One region of the Pseudomonas sp. SDO55104_S430 genome, then DNA from elsewhere that is predicted to be linked to it. Evidence: riboswitches for the same ligand, from Rfam matches in the RefSeq annotation. Region 1 holds a riboswitch; the other holds the start of a gene.

Region 1 (7,640 bases):
CAGTCCAGGCCCGGCTGCAACAGGGCGATGTCGCCACGAAAACGGTTGATGATGAAGCCCTTGACCCGTGCCTGTTCGCTTGGTGAAAGCAGTTCCAGCGTGCCCACCAGATGCGCGAACACACCACCCCGGTTGATGTCGGCGATCAGCACCACCGGGCAGTCCACCGCTTCGGCGAAACCCATGTTGGCGATGTCGCCGGCGCGCAGATTGATCTCGGCCGGCGAGCCCGCGCCTTCGACCATCACCAGCGGATAGACCGCGCTCAACCGCGCATGGGAAGCCAGCACCGCCTGCATGGCGATGGCCTTGTAGTCGTGATAGGCAACAGCGTTCATGGAGGTGACCGCGCGACCATGGATGATCACCTGCGCGCCGGTGTCGCTGTTGGGTTTGAGCAGCACCGGGTTCATGTCGGTGTGCGGCTCCAGAAACGCGGCCTGGGCCTGCACCGCCTGGGCGCGCCCGATCTCGCCGCCGTCCGCGGTCACCGCGCTGTTGAGCGCCATGTTCTGCGGCTTGAACGGCACCACGCGCACGCCCTGACGCGTGGCCCAACGGCACAGCGCCGTCACCAGCGTGCTCTTACCGGCATCGGAGGTGGTGCCCTGCACCATCAACGTCGTCATGAAGCGTCCTTGGCAAAGGCCTCGAAGGCAGCGCTCAGGCGCGCCCAATCGGCGTCGTCGCCCGGCAGGCCGAAACGCAGGCTGCCGGTTTGCGAGAACAGGCGCAGGAGAATGCCGCGCCGGGCCATGAACTCGTACAGTTCACCGGCGCGATCGGTCACCACCCACTGGAACAAGGCGCAACCGCCCTGGGGCTTAAAGCCGTGCAGATCGAGCAACGTCGCCAGCCGTTCACTGGCCTGCTCGGCGCGCAGGCGTTGCCGCGCATGGCCTTCGGTATCGCGCAGGCAAGCCTGGCCCAGTACCCGGGTCGGACCGCTCACCGCCCATGGCCCGACCTGTTCGGCGAGCAGCCTGAGCAACTTGCGCTCGGCCAGCACGAAGCCCAGGCGCACGCCGGCCAGGCCGAAAAACTTGCCGAACGAGCGCAGCACGATCAACCCGACCTGATGGGCATATGGCGCCACGCTCAGTTGCGGTGTGTTGTCCATGAACGCCTCGTCCACCACCAGCCAGCCACCGCGCTGGGCCAGCCGCGAATGCCAGTCGAGCAAGCGGCTGGGGCTCAGGCTCAGGCTCAGGCCCGTGGGATTGTTCGGATTGACCACCACCAACACATCGAGGCTGTCGACGAAGAAGTCGACTTCCTGCTCGACCACTTCGCGCACGATGTAGCCGTTGCGACGCCAGGCTTCGGCATGTTCGGCGTAACACGGCGAGAGCACGCCAACCTTGCCGGCCCGGCGCAAGCGCGGCAACAACTGGATGGCCATTTGCGAGCCGGCCACCGGCAAGGCTTGCAGGGTGCCGTAGTAATCGCAGGCCGCCTGCTCCAAACCATCGTCGTTTTCCGGCAGGCGCGCCCAGGCTCGCAGCGGGATCTCGGGAACCGGAAACGGCCAGGGCGCCAGACCGCTGGACAGATCAAGCCAATCGGCTTCCTCGATGCCGTATTCGAGCGCCGCCTTGCGCAATCGTCCACCGTGTTCAAGCATAGAACTCAGCTCCCACGCAGAGAATCAGCAACCATAACCATACCCCGCGCTGGACCAATTGCCAGCCGCGGTCGATGGAGTCCGCGTCCGCCGGCGCGCCTTCACCCAGTTGCGGACGCTCGTGCAGCTCGCCGTGATAAATCGCCGGCCCGCCCAGCTCCACACCCAGCGCACCGGCGCCAGCGGCCATTACCGGCCCGGCATTGGGGCTGTCCCAGGTCGGGCCCTGGGTACGCCAGCATTTCAGCGCCAGACGGGGCTTGCCCAGCAACGCGTAGGTCAGCGCCACCAGACGCGCGGGAATGTAATTGAGGACGTCGTCGATCTTCGCCGCCGCCCAGCCGAAACGCTCGAAGCGCTCGTTGCGATAACCCCACATCGCGTCCAGCGTATTGCTCAAACGATAGAGCACCACACCCGGCGCGCCGGCCACGGCAAACCAGAACAGGGCGGCGAACACCGCGTCACTGCCGTTCTCCAGCACCGACTCGGTGGCGGCACGGGCGACGGCGGTTTCATCCAGCTCGCTGGTCTTGCGGCTGACCAGATAACTGACGCGCTTGCGGGCCTCTTCCAGATCACCACCGCGCAAGGCCTTGGCCACCGGCTCGACATGCTCGCCGAGGCTGCGCATGCCCAAGGCGCAATACAGCGCGAGAATCTCGACGAGCCAGCCGACGTAGGGCGCCCACGAAAACGCGGTGGCCAGCAAGGTCAGTGGCAATACCGCGATTACCCACGCCGTAACGCCGTGGCTGCGCCAGCCGCGACCGCCCGCGTTGAAACGTTGCTCGATGCGCTCGGCAAAACGGCCGAACACCACCAGCGGATGCCAGCGTTTGGGCTCGCCCAGCAGCGCATCCAGCGCAACCGCGGCGGCACTCAACAACGCCACACTCATGTACGCACTCCCCAAAAATTCTCATACAGCATTTCAGTCAGCGGACGCTCTTGCGCCCAGCCTTCGAGCACCAGCATCGGCGCCGGATAGAATTCCTCGACCGGTCCCAGGCACAAAATCGCCAGTGGCTTGGCACCGGTGGGCAATCCGAGCAAATCGGCCAGGGCCTGCGGTTCGAACAACGACACCCAGCCCATCCCCAGCCCTTCGGCACGGGACGCCAGCCACAGGTTCTGGATCGCGCAGGACAAGGAAGCCATGTCCATTTCCGGCAAGGTGCGCCGACCGAAGATGTGCCGCTCGCGATCATCCATCAGTGCGGCCACCAGCAGTTCGGCGCAATCGTTGATGCCTTCGACTTTCAGTTGCATGAATTGGTCACTGCGCTCGCCGAGGGCTTCGGCGGTGCGAATGCGTTCCTCTTCCACCAGATCGCGGATCCTGCCCCGCAGGTCGCGGTCGCTGATGCGGATAAAACGCCAAGGCTGCATCAGGCCGACGCTCGGCGCCTGATGCGCGGCTTCCAGCAGACGCCGCAGCAGTTCGGGCTCGACCGTGCCGCCGCTGAAGTGGCGCATGTCGCGGCGTTCGGCGATGGCTCGGTAGACGGCTGCGCGTTCGGCTTCAGAGAAGGTGGTGTCGCTCATGGCCTCTTCGCGAGCAAGCCCGCTCCCACATTTGTTCGTATTTCTTCAGGCAGAACACTATCTACTGTGGGAGCGGGCTTGCCCGCGATGGCGTCCTCACAGGACGGCGCCAACAACGCGGCAATCGCCGACGGATTGGACGGAAAATAAAAATGCACATACGAGGCCGTCATCCGCCCCTCACGATAAACCGCCTCCGCCCCGCGCCCGCCATTAGGGCTCAGGCCCCGGGCAATCGGGGTCAGGTCGGTGGTGGTCAGCGAGTGGTGATAGGTATGCCCGCGCAGCGATCCTTCCGGCAGTTCAACCGCCTGCAAGGCCAGCGCGGCAAGACGCTTCTGCATCACTGCATCGCCTGCGAGCAAGCCCACCAGTTCAGCGCGAGTGCCTTCGACATCGGTCAGCGAATCGAGCAGATAAAGCATGCCGCCACACTCGGCCAGCAACGGTTTGCCTGCTGCATGATGCGCGCGGATGGCGTTGAGCATCGAGGTGTTTTGCGACAGCGCCACGTGGTGCAGCTCCGGATAACCACCCGGCAGATACAGGCTATCGGCCTCGGGTAATTGCGCGTCGCGGATCGGCGAGAAAAACCGCAGTTCGGCACCCATCGCCCGCAGCAAATCGAGACTGGCGCCATAGGTAAAGGCGAAGGCTTCGTCGCGGGCCACGGCAACGCGCACGCCGGCCAGCAACGACTCGGCAGCGATCACATCCGGCGCGGCAAACTCCACCGCCGGCGGTAGCGCGACTTCGCAACTGCTGGCCAAAGCATCGGCGGCGGCATCCAGGCGAACATCGAGATCGTTCAACTCGCTGGCCTGCACCAGCCCCAGATGCCGACTCGGTAATTCGATACCGGTTTCCCGGGACAAGGCGCCGTACCAACGCAGACCCTCGGTCAGGCTGCCTTCCAGCAACTGCGCGTGACGCAAGGTGCCGACGCGGTTGGCCAGCACGCCGGCAAACGGCAGGTCCGGCTGATAACGCGCCAGGCCCAGGGCCAGCGCGCCAAAGGTCTGGGCCATGGCGGTGCCGTCGATCACGCCCAGCACCGGCACGCCAAAATGCCGCGCCAGATCAGCGCTGGATGGCGTGCCATCGAACAGACCCATCACCCCTTCGATCAAAATTAAATCGGCTTCCCCGGCGGCTTCCCACAACAGGCGCCGGCTTTCCTGCTCGCCGACCATCCACATGTCCAGTTGATACACCGGCGCACCGCTGGCGCGCTCGAGAATCATCGGGTCGAGAAAGTCCGGGCCGCATTTGAATACACGAACCTTGCGCCCCTGGTTGCGGTGCAAACGGGCCAGCGCGGCGGTGACGGTGGTCTTGCCCTGACCGGAGGCCGGCGCGGCGATGAGCACCGCCGGGCAATGACGAGGTGCATTCACAGTTCGACGCCTTTCTGCGCTTTGATCCCGGCCTGGAAGGCGTGCTTGATCATGCCCATCTCGGTGACGGTGTCGGCCAGTTCGATCATTTCCGGCTTGGCGCCGCGACCGGTCACTACCACATGCTGCATCGGCGGGCGGGCCTGCAAATCGCTGAGGACTTGATCAAGATCCAGATAGCCGTGCTTGAGGGCGATGTTCAGTTCGTCCAGCACCACCAGGCCGATGGACGGATCGCGCAGCAGTTCCTGGGACACCGCCCAGGCCGCTTCGGCGGCGGCGATGTCACGCTGGCGGTCCTGGGTTTCCCAGGTGAAGCCCTCGCCCATCACGTGAAAGCGCACTTGCTCGGGGAAGCGGCGGAAGAACAATTCTTCGCCGGTGCTGTTACGGCCCTTGATGAACTGCACCACGCCGCACTGCATGCCATGGCCCATGGACCGCGCGAGCATGCCGAACGCCGAACTGCTCTTGCCTTTGCCGTTGCCGGTCAGCACCAGCAGCAGGCCGCATTCGTTGGGGGAGTTGGCGATACGCTCGTCGATCACGGCTTTTTTGCGCAGCATGCGCGCCAGATGACGTTCGTCACGATCAGAAGATTCGGTCATGGGGGAGCTCTCCGTTGAGGCAGGAATAACGGCGGGCAGGCAAAAGAATAGATAGCGGGAAGCCTGGCATCGCCCACCGTGATGCCATCTGGATGGATCAGGCCGGTCTCCGGGCTCATGAGCGGCTCGGGGCCTGGGCTGCGCGCCTTCCCATGTCGTCGACACAGTGGCTCAAGACGCAGCCTTCACTCATTTACCGTTGCGGGGGCAGCGCCGGGATCGCAAGCCTGGATGCATAGCATCGCCCGCTCACCGGCTTCCCTGTTTCACTCTGTCGGCCATGACCACAGAGCACCTGAAACAAGCGGCGAAGGTTAGAGGGTTGGGGGTGGAGCGTCAATTAAAGCCGGGGGCCTGATTCCGGAATATCGACTGCTGCTCAATATTCTGACGCCAATCTTGTGCCACACTGTCAGCAGTGATATCAAAGAGCCATAACTCACGGCAATTCACACCAAAATAAAAAGGTGAGCCCCATGCAAGGCATGATCATCAGCAATCCGAAGCTGGAATTCCTGCGCCCGGTACTGGAACGCTGGTTTGACTGTATCGATCGCTACAACGCCATCCGTGGCGACAGTGAAACGCCCTACTGGCTCGATGAAAAAGCCAATCTCGGTTTGCTCAGCGCGGCTGCGTGGATGGCCGAGATCATCACCCTGGAACAATCGCCCACCCGCAAGCAGATTGAAGACGGCGAGCGCAACGGCCGCGCGGACCTGTTCATCGCCACGCCCGAAGCCCGCGCCTGGCTGCAGGCCACGCAACGCTGGCCGCGGGTCAACAACCTGAACCTGAGCCAACCGCTGCACGACATCACCACCAGTGCCAAACGGATCAGCTACGCCAGCGACTTGAAACTCGGCTGCCTCTTCGTCGCGCCACAGAAAACCCAGCACAGCGCCAGCCCCGAAGAATTGCAGGACATGGTCGACGACCTGCAAAAGGAACACACCTGCGCCGTGGCCTGGTATTTCCCCTACGCCTATCGCAAGTTGCACAACGAAGCGGGCCACTATCACCCCGGCATCGCCATGCTGCTCAAGGAAGCGCACGGCTGACCGGTTGAACCATCGCGCAACGAAGCTTCTCTACTGAACAAGTCACTGCATTCATAGGGAAGGTCAGCATGCGCAAGCCCCAGCTCGTTCTCGTCCTCGGTTTCGCCTGCGGGCTCGTCGCCTGCGGTGAAACCTCCAGCCTGCAAGTCTCGGATGGCACCGGCCCCGCGCCGAAGCTGCCGGAGCCGAACAAGACCCTGTTTCCGACCATGAACATCGCCCCGGCCATCGGTTGGCCGGACGGCTCAAAACCGGTGGCTGCCAGCGGCACTCAGGTCGCCGCCTTCGCCGACGGCCTCGATCATCCGCGCTGGCTTTATGTACTCCCCAACGGCGACATACTGGTGGCCGAAACCAACGCTCCGCCCAAGCCCGATGACAACAAGGGCATCAAAGGCTGGATCACCAAGAAAGTCATGGGCCGCGCCGGCGCTGGCACGCCAAGCCCGAACCGCATCACCCTGCTGCGCGACAGCGACCACGACGGCATCGCCGAAACTCGCACCGTGTTCCTGGAAAATCTCAATTCACCTTTCGGCATGACCCTGGTGGGCAACGACCTCTACGTCGCCGACACCGATCGCCTGCTGCGCTTTCACTATGAAAACGGCGCCACCGAGATCAAGTCACCGCCCATCAAGGTGGTGGATCTGCCGGGTGGTACGCTGAATCACCACTGGACGAAAAACGTCATCGCCAGCAAGGACGGCAGCAAGCTTTACGTGACGGTGGGCTCCAACAGCAACGTGGGCGAGAACGGCCTGGACAAGGAAGAAGGCCGCGCGGCGATCTGGGAAGTGGATCGCGCCACCGGCAACCACCGCATCTTCGCCTCGGGGATTCGCAACCCCAACGGCCTGGCCTGGGAACCGTCGACCGGCGCGCTGTGGACCGCGGTCAATGAGCGGGACGAAATCGGCAGCGACCTGGTGCCCGACTACATCACTTCGGTGAAGGACGGCGGGTTTTATGGCTGGCCGTTCAGCTATTACGGCCAGCATGTCGACGTGCGCGTCGAACCACAGAATCCGCAACTGGTGGCCAAAGCCATCGCACCGGACTACGCGGTCGGCCCACATACCGCATCACTGGGCCTGACCTTTGCCGAGAACAATCGCCTGCCGGCGCAATTCAAGGAAGGCGCGTTCATCGGCCAGCACGGCTCCTGGAACCGCAAGCCGCACAGTGGCTACAAAGTGATCTTCGTGCCGTTCAGTGCCGGTAAACCGGTGGGGCAACCGGTTGATGTGTTGACGGGCTTCCTCAATGACAAGGAGGAGGCAATGGGTCGGCCAGTAGGCGTAGTGATCGACCAGCAGGGAGATCTGCTGGTGGCCGATGATGTGGGGAACAAGGTGTGGCGTGTTTCGGCGGTTAAATAAACCTCAGCCATGCACAGACC
Region 2 (6,660 bases), on a different contig from region 1:
AAGGAAGGCATCGAGCGCACCCTGCTCGAGCGCATTCCGGAGCTCAAGGGCGTTCGTGACGTGACCGACCACACGCAGAAAGAAAACGCCTACTACTAAGGTGTTCGCTGCGAAAAGAAAAAACGGCGCCCCGTGAGCGCCGTTTTTTTATGGGCTGAGTTCAAGGGCCCCTTCGCGAGCAAGCCCGCTCCCACATTGGGCCTGTGTTCACAAATCAACTGTGGGAGCGGGCTTGCTCGCGAAGACGGACTTATGGGCGATACAGGTGCGAATGCCCGGCACGGTACAGCGACGACTCACTGAACTGATCACTACCCAACACCCGTCCCACCAGTATCAACGCCGTACGCCGAAACCCCTTCTCGGCAACCTTCCCGGCAATATCACCAATCGTCCCCACCACCCAATCCTGATCCGGCCAGGTCGCGCGGTGAATCACGGCGATCGGACAATCCGCGCCGTAATGCGGCAACAGCTCGGCGAGAATTTTCTCCAGATGATTGACCCCAAGGTGAATCGCCATGGTCGCCCCATGCTGGGCCAAACTCCCCAATTCTTCACCCGCAGGCATCGCGGTCCTATCGGCATAACGGGTCAGGATCACGCTCTGGGAGATGTCCGGTAACGTCAGTTCCGCGCCCAACAATGCTGCGCAGGCGGCAGTCGCCGTCACTCCGGGAATGATTTCGAACGGGATGCCAAGCTCACGCAAATGGCGAATCTGCTCGCCGATGGCGCCATACAGGCTCGGATCGCCGGAATGCACGCGGGCCACGTCCTGGCCGTTGGCGTGGGCGGTCTTGATCAGTTCGATGATCTGTTCCAGGTGCAATTCAGCGCTGTTGACCACCTGTTCGGCACTGTGTCCTTCCAGCACGGCGGTGGGCACCAGGGACCCTGCGTAGATGATGACCGGGCAGCTGCGGATCAGGCGCTGGCCCTTGACGGTGATCAGTTCCGGGTCGCCGGGGCCGGCGCCGATGAAGTAGACGGTCATCGTCGGTTCCTATTGAAAGAGAGCCTGTAAAAAGAGGCGCGCAACGCTTCAGATGAAGATTGCTCATGATCGAAGGCGGGGATTATCGGGGATTTCAGGCCGCGCCGGCCAATGCCAGAGTTGCCTGGGCATATTTTTGTCGGCGGATCAGCAGTTTCACCGGCGCATTCGCCAATTGCTCGGCCAGGGCCAGGGCCGCGCTTTCCGCCACGCCGTAACAGCCGGTGCGTTCGAAGGCGATCTGCGAATGGTGGCTGAGCAGCGGTTCATAGGGCGTCAATTGCTCGCTGCTGAAGAACGCCATTGGCAGGCCCAGCTGCGCGGCCAGTTCGATCAGTGCCGGTTCTTCGCGCTTGAGGTCGATGCTGGCCAGGCCTTTGACCTGTTGCAACGGGATCTGGTGAGCCTGTAGCGCCTGATCGAGCAAGGCCCGCAGCGTGCTGACGGGGCAGCCGCGCTGGCAACCCAGGCCGACCACCAGGGTCGGCGCTGCGTTGGTATCGGTCATGCGTGGTATTGACCGTCGCTTTTGCGGCGGAACAGCCAGGCGCTGATCAGGCCCAGGGCCAGCCAGAACGCGACGTTGGTCAGCTGCGAAGCGATTTTGAACTGGGCTTCCAGCGCTTCCGGCGCGAGCATCGAATGCACTTCCGGTTGCGGAGCGCCGATCACGTGGGGAACGGCAATGATCGCCGCGCCCAGTACTTTCAGCAGCCAGTGGCGACCGAAAGCGATCAGGGCGATGCCCGCGGCGGTAGAGGCGGCGGTGCCGATCCACCACAGTTGGCGCTGCGCCAGATCCGCGGCAGCGGTACCCGGCAATTCAGGCGGCAGGCCGAGGGTCGGCGCCAGCACGAAGGTGGCGTAACCGGCCAGACCCCAGAGCAGGCCCTGGGAGGTTTTGGTCGGTGCGCGCAGGGTGTATAGACCGGCCAGCATCAGGGCGAAGCCGACGGCCACCACCAGATTGCCGCCGGTGGTCGACAGCACGCGCTGCCAGCCGTCTTCCGGCTCCCAGGCTTCGGCATCGTGGGTGTGCGCAGCAACGGCGCCTTCGTGGGTGTGTTCGTGGACTTCAACCGCGGCAGGTTCGGATTTTTCGTAGGTCTCGGCCTGCAGAATCAGCGGCGAGACCCAGAAGCTTTGCAAGAGGGTCAGCAGCAGGGCGGCCAGCAGGCCGGTGAAACCTGCGGTCTGGGCAATACGCTTGATCATGTCGGCAGGTCTCAATGGCACGGGAACGCGGCGCTGTGGCGGGTGTCGTGGGCAGCGTTGTGCACCGCTTCGATGTGCGAGAAGCCGGCGAAGTAGACCAGGCAGGCACCCAGGATCGACGCGCAGAAGGCGGCGGTCAGGCGTTGGGTCAGGGTCGTGGTGCTGCTGGCGGATTGGCTGTGGCCGGTGCTGCTGATGATCGACATGGCGTTTCCCTCTGGTCTGTCAGCGGGCAATCAAAAGCGCATGCAGAGGCCCCGCACGACCGAGCGCGCAGGGATTCGAACAGCGCCCGCCCACCGCGGGTTTGTCATTCAGTTGAAGTCTGATTACTTCGTGTTGCGGGCCGGTCTCCGGGCTCGCGAGGGGTAGAAGCCTGTGGCTGATACCGAAAAGCATCACCTTCCCATGCCATATCGGCACAGTGGATCTGACGCTTCGCTCGCTTACCGTTGCGGGGGCAGCACCGGACTGACGTGGCTTTGAGTAAAGCACACGATTCACCGGTTTCCCGTTTCACCCTGTGAAGGGCACCCGTAACAAGTTGTGTAGGAGAGCATGGGCGGGGGTGGGGCGTCAATTGGCAAGCGTTCTCACCTGTGGATCGGGATGCATCTGTTCGCGGGCAAGCCCCGCTCCTACGGGGTGGCGGTGTTCTTTGTAGGAGCGAGGCTTGCCCGCGAAGGCGTCGTAGCGGTCACCACAAGACATTGACCGTCCCCAATACGATGCGTAGCCTTGCGCTTTCGAGGTTCTTCGGCATGTTTGCCGAAGCTAAGAAGGGAACGCGGTCGATGCCGCGGCTGCCCCCGCAACTGTGAACGGTGATGTTCGCTGCCACGCCACTGCACGCTCAGTTCCTGAGCCCGCGGGAAGGCGCAGCCAACGCCAGTCGACCGACCGGCACACCGTCAGCCAGGAGACCTGCCTCGATACAGATTCTCACTACAACCGGGCGGGGTGATCCGGTGGCGAACGCTTGCGGCGCGCGTGCGCGTGGCCGCTCCTCGTCCCGTATGCCCGCCACCTTGCCAAAGGGCATCCGATGAAAACACTGGCCAAACTCCCCGTCACCATCGTTACCGGCTTTTTGGGCTCGGGCAAAACCACCTTGCTGCGCCACATGCTGGACAACGCCCAGGGTCGCCGTATCGCGGTGATCGTCAACGAGTTCGGCGAGTTGGGCATCGACGGCGAAATCCTCAAGCAGTGCTCCATCGGCTGCACCGAAGAAGAGGCCAGCGGCCGCGTCTATGAGCTGGCCAACGGCTGCCTGTGCTGCACCGTCCAGGAAGAGTTCTTCCCGGTGATGCGCGAATTGGTGGCCCGTCGCGGCGATCTTGATCACATCCTCATCGAAACCTCGGGCCTGGCGCTGCCAAAACCCCTCGTCCAGGCCTTCCAGTGGCCGGAAATCCGCAGCGCCTGCACCGTCGACGCGGTGATCACCGTGGTCGACAGCCCGGCCGTCGCCGCCGGCACCTTTGCCGCGTTCCCCGATCAGGTCGATGCCCAGCGCAAACTCGATCCGAACCTGGACCACGAGTCGCCGCTGCACGAACTGTTCGCCGACCAGCTGTCGAGCGCTGATCTGGTGATCCTCAACAAGGCCGACCTGATTAACCCTGAAGACCTGGCCCGCGTGCGCCTGGAGGTGGCCGAAGAACTGCCGCCGGCGGTGAAAGTCATCGAAGCCAGCAACGGTCGTCTGCCGCTGGACGTGCTGATCGGCCTGGGTGCCGGCTCCGAAGAGCACATCGACGGCCGTCACAGTCATCACGACCATCACCACGAAGGCGAGGTCGATCACGACCACGATGCCTTCGATTCGATTTCCATCGAGCTGCCGCAAGCCGACGAAAGCCTGCTGCTGGACGCCCTGACTCAACTGGTGGTCAAGCACGGCATCCTGCGGGTCAAGGGCTTCGCGGCGATTCCGAACAAGCCTATGCGCCTGCTGATCCAGGGCGTGGGCACCCGCTTCGACAAACACTTCGACCGCAAGTGGAATGCCGAAGAAGCGCGCATCACCCGTCTGGTGCTGATCGGCCAGGAGCTGGACGCCGCCGCCCTCGAAGCGCAATTGCGCGCCGCGCTCAGCGTGTAAGCCATGCACCTGCTCAGGACCCAGCCCGGCGGTTTCGTGTCGGATGACAACATCGCCGACCTTGGACAAACCCCCGCCGAGCTGGTGATCCTGTGCAGCGGCGACTCCAGCCTTGCGCTGCTCGCCGAAGCCGCGCAGCAGCTGCCCGAGGATTACCCCAGCGTGCGCCTGGCCAACCCGATGCAGGTGCAGAACCACGCCTCGGTCGACCTGTATGTCGATGAAGTGCTGCGTCACGCCAAGGTGATTCTGATTTCGCTGCACGGCGGCATCGCCTATTGGCGCTACGGTGTCGAGCGGCTGGTGGAGCTGTCGCAACGGGGCGTGCAATTGATTCTGGTGCCGGGTGATGATCGCCCGGACCCGGAACTCAGCGACCTGAGCACAGTAGTAGCCGAAGATCGCGACCGGCTCTGGCATTTTCTCCGTCAGGGCGGCATGGCCAATGCGCTGAACCTGTTTCGTTGTCTGGCCAATCGCTGGCTGGGCCGCGATTATCCTTGGGTCGAGCCACAAACCCTGCCGCGCACGGCGATCTACCACCCATCAAAAAGCACCGCGACATTAAAGGATTGGCAGGCCGACTGGCAGGCCGACCGGCCTGTGGCGGCGGTGCTGTTCTACCGCTCGCATTTGCAGGCGGCGAACACCGCTTTCATTGATGTTTTCTGCCAGCGCTTGCAGGCGGCGGGGCTTAACCCGTTGCCGATTGCGCTGGCCAGTTTGAAAGAGCCCGGCTGCCTGTCGGCGGTCGAGGACTGGCTGGATGAAGTCGAGGCGGGGGTGATCCTGAACACCACCGGCTTCGCCCAATCCAGCCCCGAAGCGCCGCACTTGCGCCCGTTTCGCCGCAATATTCCGGTGATCCAGGCGATCTGCGCCCAGGACAACGAACCGGGCTGGCGCGCCAGTGAGCAGGGCCTCGGCCCGCGGGATCTGGCGATGCACATCGCGCTGCCGGAACTGGACGGGCGGATCATCAGCCGGCCGATCAGCTTCAAGGATCTGGCCTGGCGCAGCGAGCGCAGTCAGTCCGACGTGGTCTGCTACCAGCCCGCAGCCGAACGCATGGACTTCGTCGCCGAACTGGCGCGGCGTTGGATTGATCTGGCGCGCCTGCCCAATGCCGAGAAACGCGTGGCGCTGATCCTCGCCAACTACCCGACCCGCGATGGCCGTATCGGTAATGGCGTGGGGCTCGACACCCCGGCGGCGGCGCTGAATATCCTGCGGGCGCTGCAGCGGGAAGGTTATCCGCTGCCGGCCGAATTGCCCGACAGCGGCACCGCGCTGATCCAGCAGTTGCTCGGGGGCGTGAGCAACGACCTCGACAGCCTCGATCAGCGTCCGTGCCAGCAAAGCCTAGCCATGGACGATTACCTGCGGATGTTCAACGCATTGCCCGAAACCAATCGCGCCGCCGTGCTGGAGCGTTGGGGCGCACCGGACAGCGATCCGATGTGCCGGGGCGGACGGATGATGATCGCCGGCCTGTGTTTCGGCCTGACCTTCGTCGGTATCCAGCCGGCCCGGGGTTATCAGGTTGACCCGAGTGCGGTGTATCACGACCCGGACCTGGTGCCGCCCCACGGCTACCTGGCGTTTTACTTCTGGCTGCGCAACACCTATGGCGCCCACGGCGTGATCCACGTCGGCAAGCACGGCAACCTGGAGTGGCTGCCGGGCAAGGGTGTCGGGCTGTCCGAAAGCTGCTGGCCGGACGCGCTGCTCGGGCCGCTGCCGAACATCTATCCGTTCATCGTCAACGATCCGGGGGAGGGCGCCCAGGCCAAGAGGCGCACCCAGGCGGTGATCATCGACCACCTGATGCCGCCGCTGACCCGCGCCGAAACCTACGGCCCGCTGCGTAACCTGGAGTTGCTGGCCGACGAATACTACGAAGCACAACTGCTCGACCCACGCCGCGCCCGGGAATTGCAGCGCGACATTCTGCAACTGGTGCGCGACACCCACATCGACCGCGAACTGCAACTGGACGAGCAGCTGGACAGTGATGCCGATGCGGCGATCTGGCTGCCACGGCTCGACACCTATCTGTGCGATTTGAAAGAGTCGCAGATCCGCGATGGGTTGCATGTGTTTGGCGAGTCGCCGGTGGGGCGGTTGCGTATCGATACGTTGCTGGCGTTGTTGCGCATTCCGCGAGGGGATGGGCGCGGGGCGCAGTCGAGTCTGTTGCGGGCGTTGGCCAGGGCGTTCGAGTTGGGGTTCGATCCGCTGGATTGTGGGTTGGCTGATCCGTGGAACGGTCCACGACCGGATGAATTGTTGTCGATCAGTGACGAGCCGTGGCGCACCACGGGTGATACCCGAGAGCGCC

The links. Region 1 has a riboswitch for cobalamin ahead of cobO (cob(I)yrinic acid a,c-diamide adenosyltransferase). Riboswitches for the same ligand answer to the same signal wherever they lie in the genome.
Region 2: linked by a shared signal. The riboswitch ahead of ACW9JE_RS26785 (CbtB domain-containing protein) and the one ahead of cobO (cob(I)yrinic acid a,c-diamide adenosyltransferase) in region 1 are both predicted to bind cobalamin.

Annotation. Positions count from the first base shown of each region.
Region 1 covers NZ_JBSVXG010000235.1:56-7,695, reverse strand. Annotated here, with positions in the region: gene ACW9JE_RS26020 (cobyric acid synthase) at 1-629, opposite strand, end outside; gene cobD (threonine-phosphate decarboxylase CobD) at 626-1,624, opposite strand; gene cbiB (adenosylcobinamide-phosphate synthase CbiB) at 1,617-2,525, opposite strand; gene bluB (5,6-dimethylbenzimidazole synthase) at 2,522-3,172, opposite strand; gene ACW9JE_RS26000 (cobyrinate a,c-diamide synthase) at 3,169-4,569, opposite strand; gene cobO (cob(I)yrinic acid a,c-diamide adenosyltransferase) at 4,566-5,177, opposite strand; cobalamin riboswitch at 5,261-5,491, opposite strand; gene ACW9JE_RS25990 (hypothetical protein) at 5,654-6,238, shown strand; gene ACW9JE_RS25985 (PQQ-dependent sugar dehydrogenase) at 6,307-7,620, shown strand.
Region 2 covers NZ_JBSVXG010000258.1:638-7,297, forward strand. Annotated here, with positions in the region: gene nfuA (Fe-S biogenesis protein NfuA) at 1-99, shown strand, start outside; gene cobM (precorrin-4 C(11)-methyltransferase) at 251-997, opposite strand; gene ACW9JE_RS26775 (cobalamin biosynthesis protein) at 1,092-1,505, opposite strand; gene ACW9JE_RS26780 (CbtA family protein) at 1,502-2,212, opposite strand; gene ACW9JE_RS26785 (CbtB domain-containing protein) at 2,224-2,418, opposite strand; cobalamin riboswitch at 2,540-2,765, opposite strand; cobalamin riboswitch at 2,945-3,158, shown strand; gene cobW (cobalamin biosynthesis protein CobW) at 3,258-4,319, shown strand; partial or broken gene cobN (cobaltochelatase subunit CobN) at 4,323-6,660, shown strand, end outside.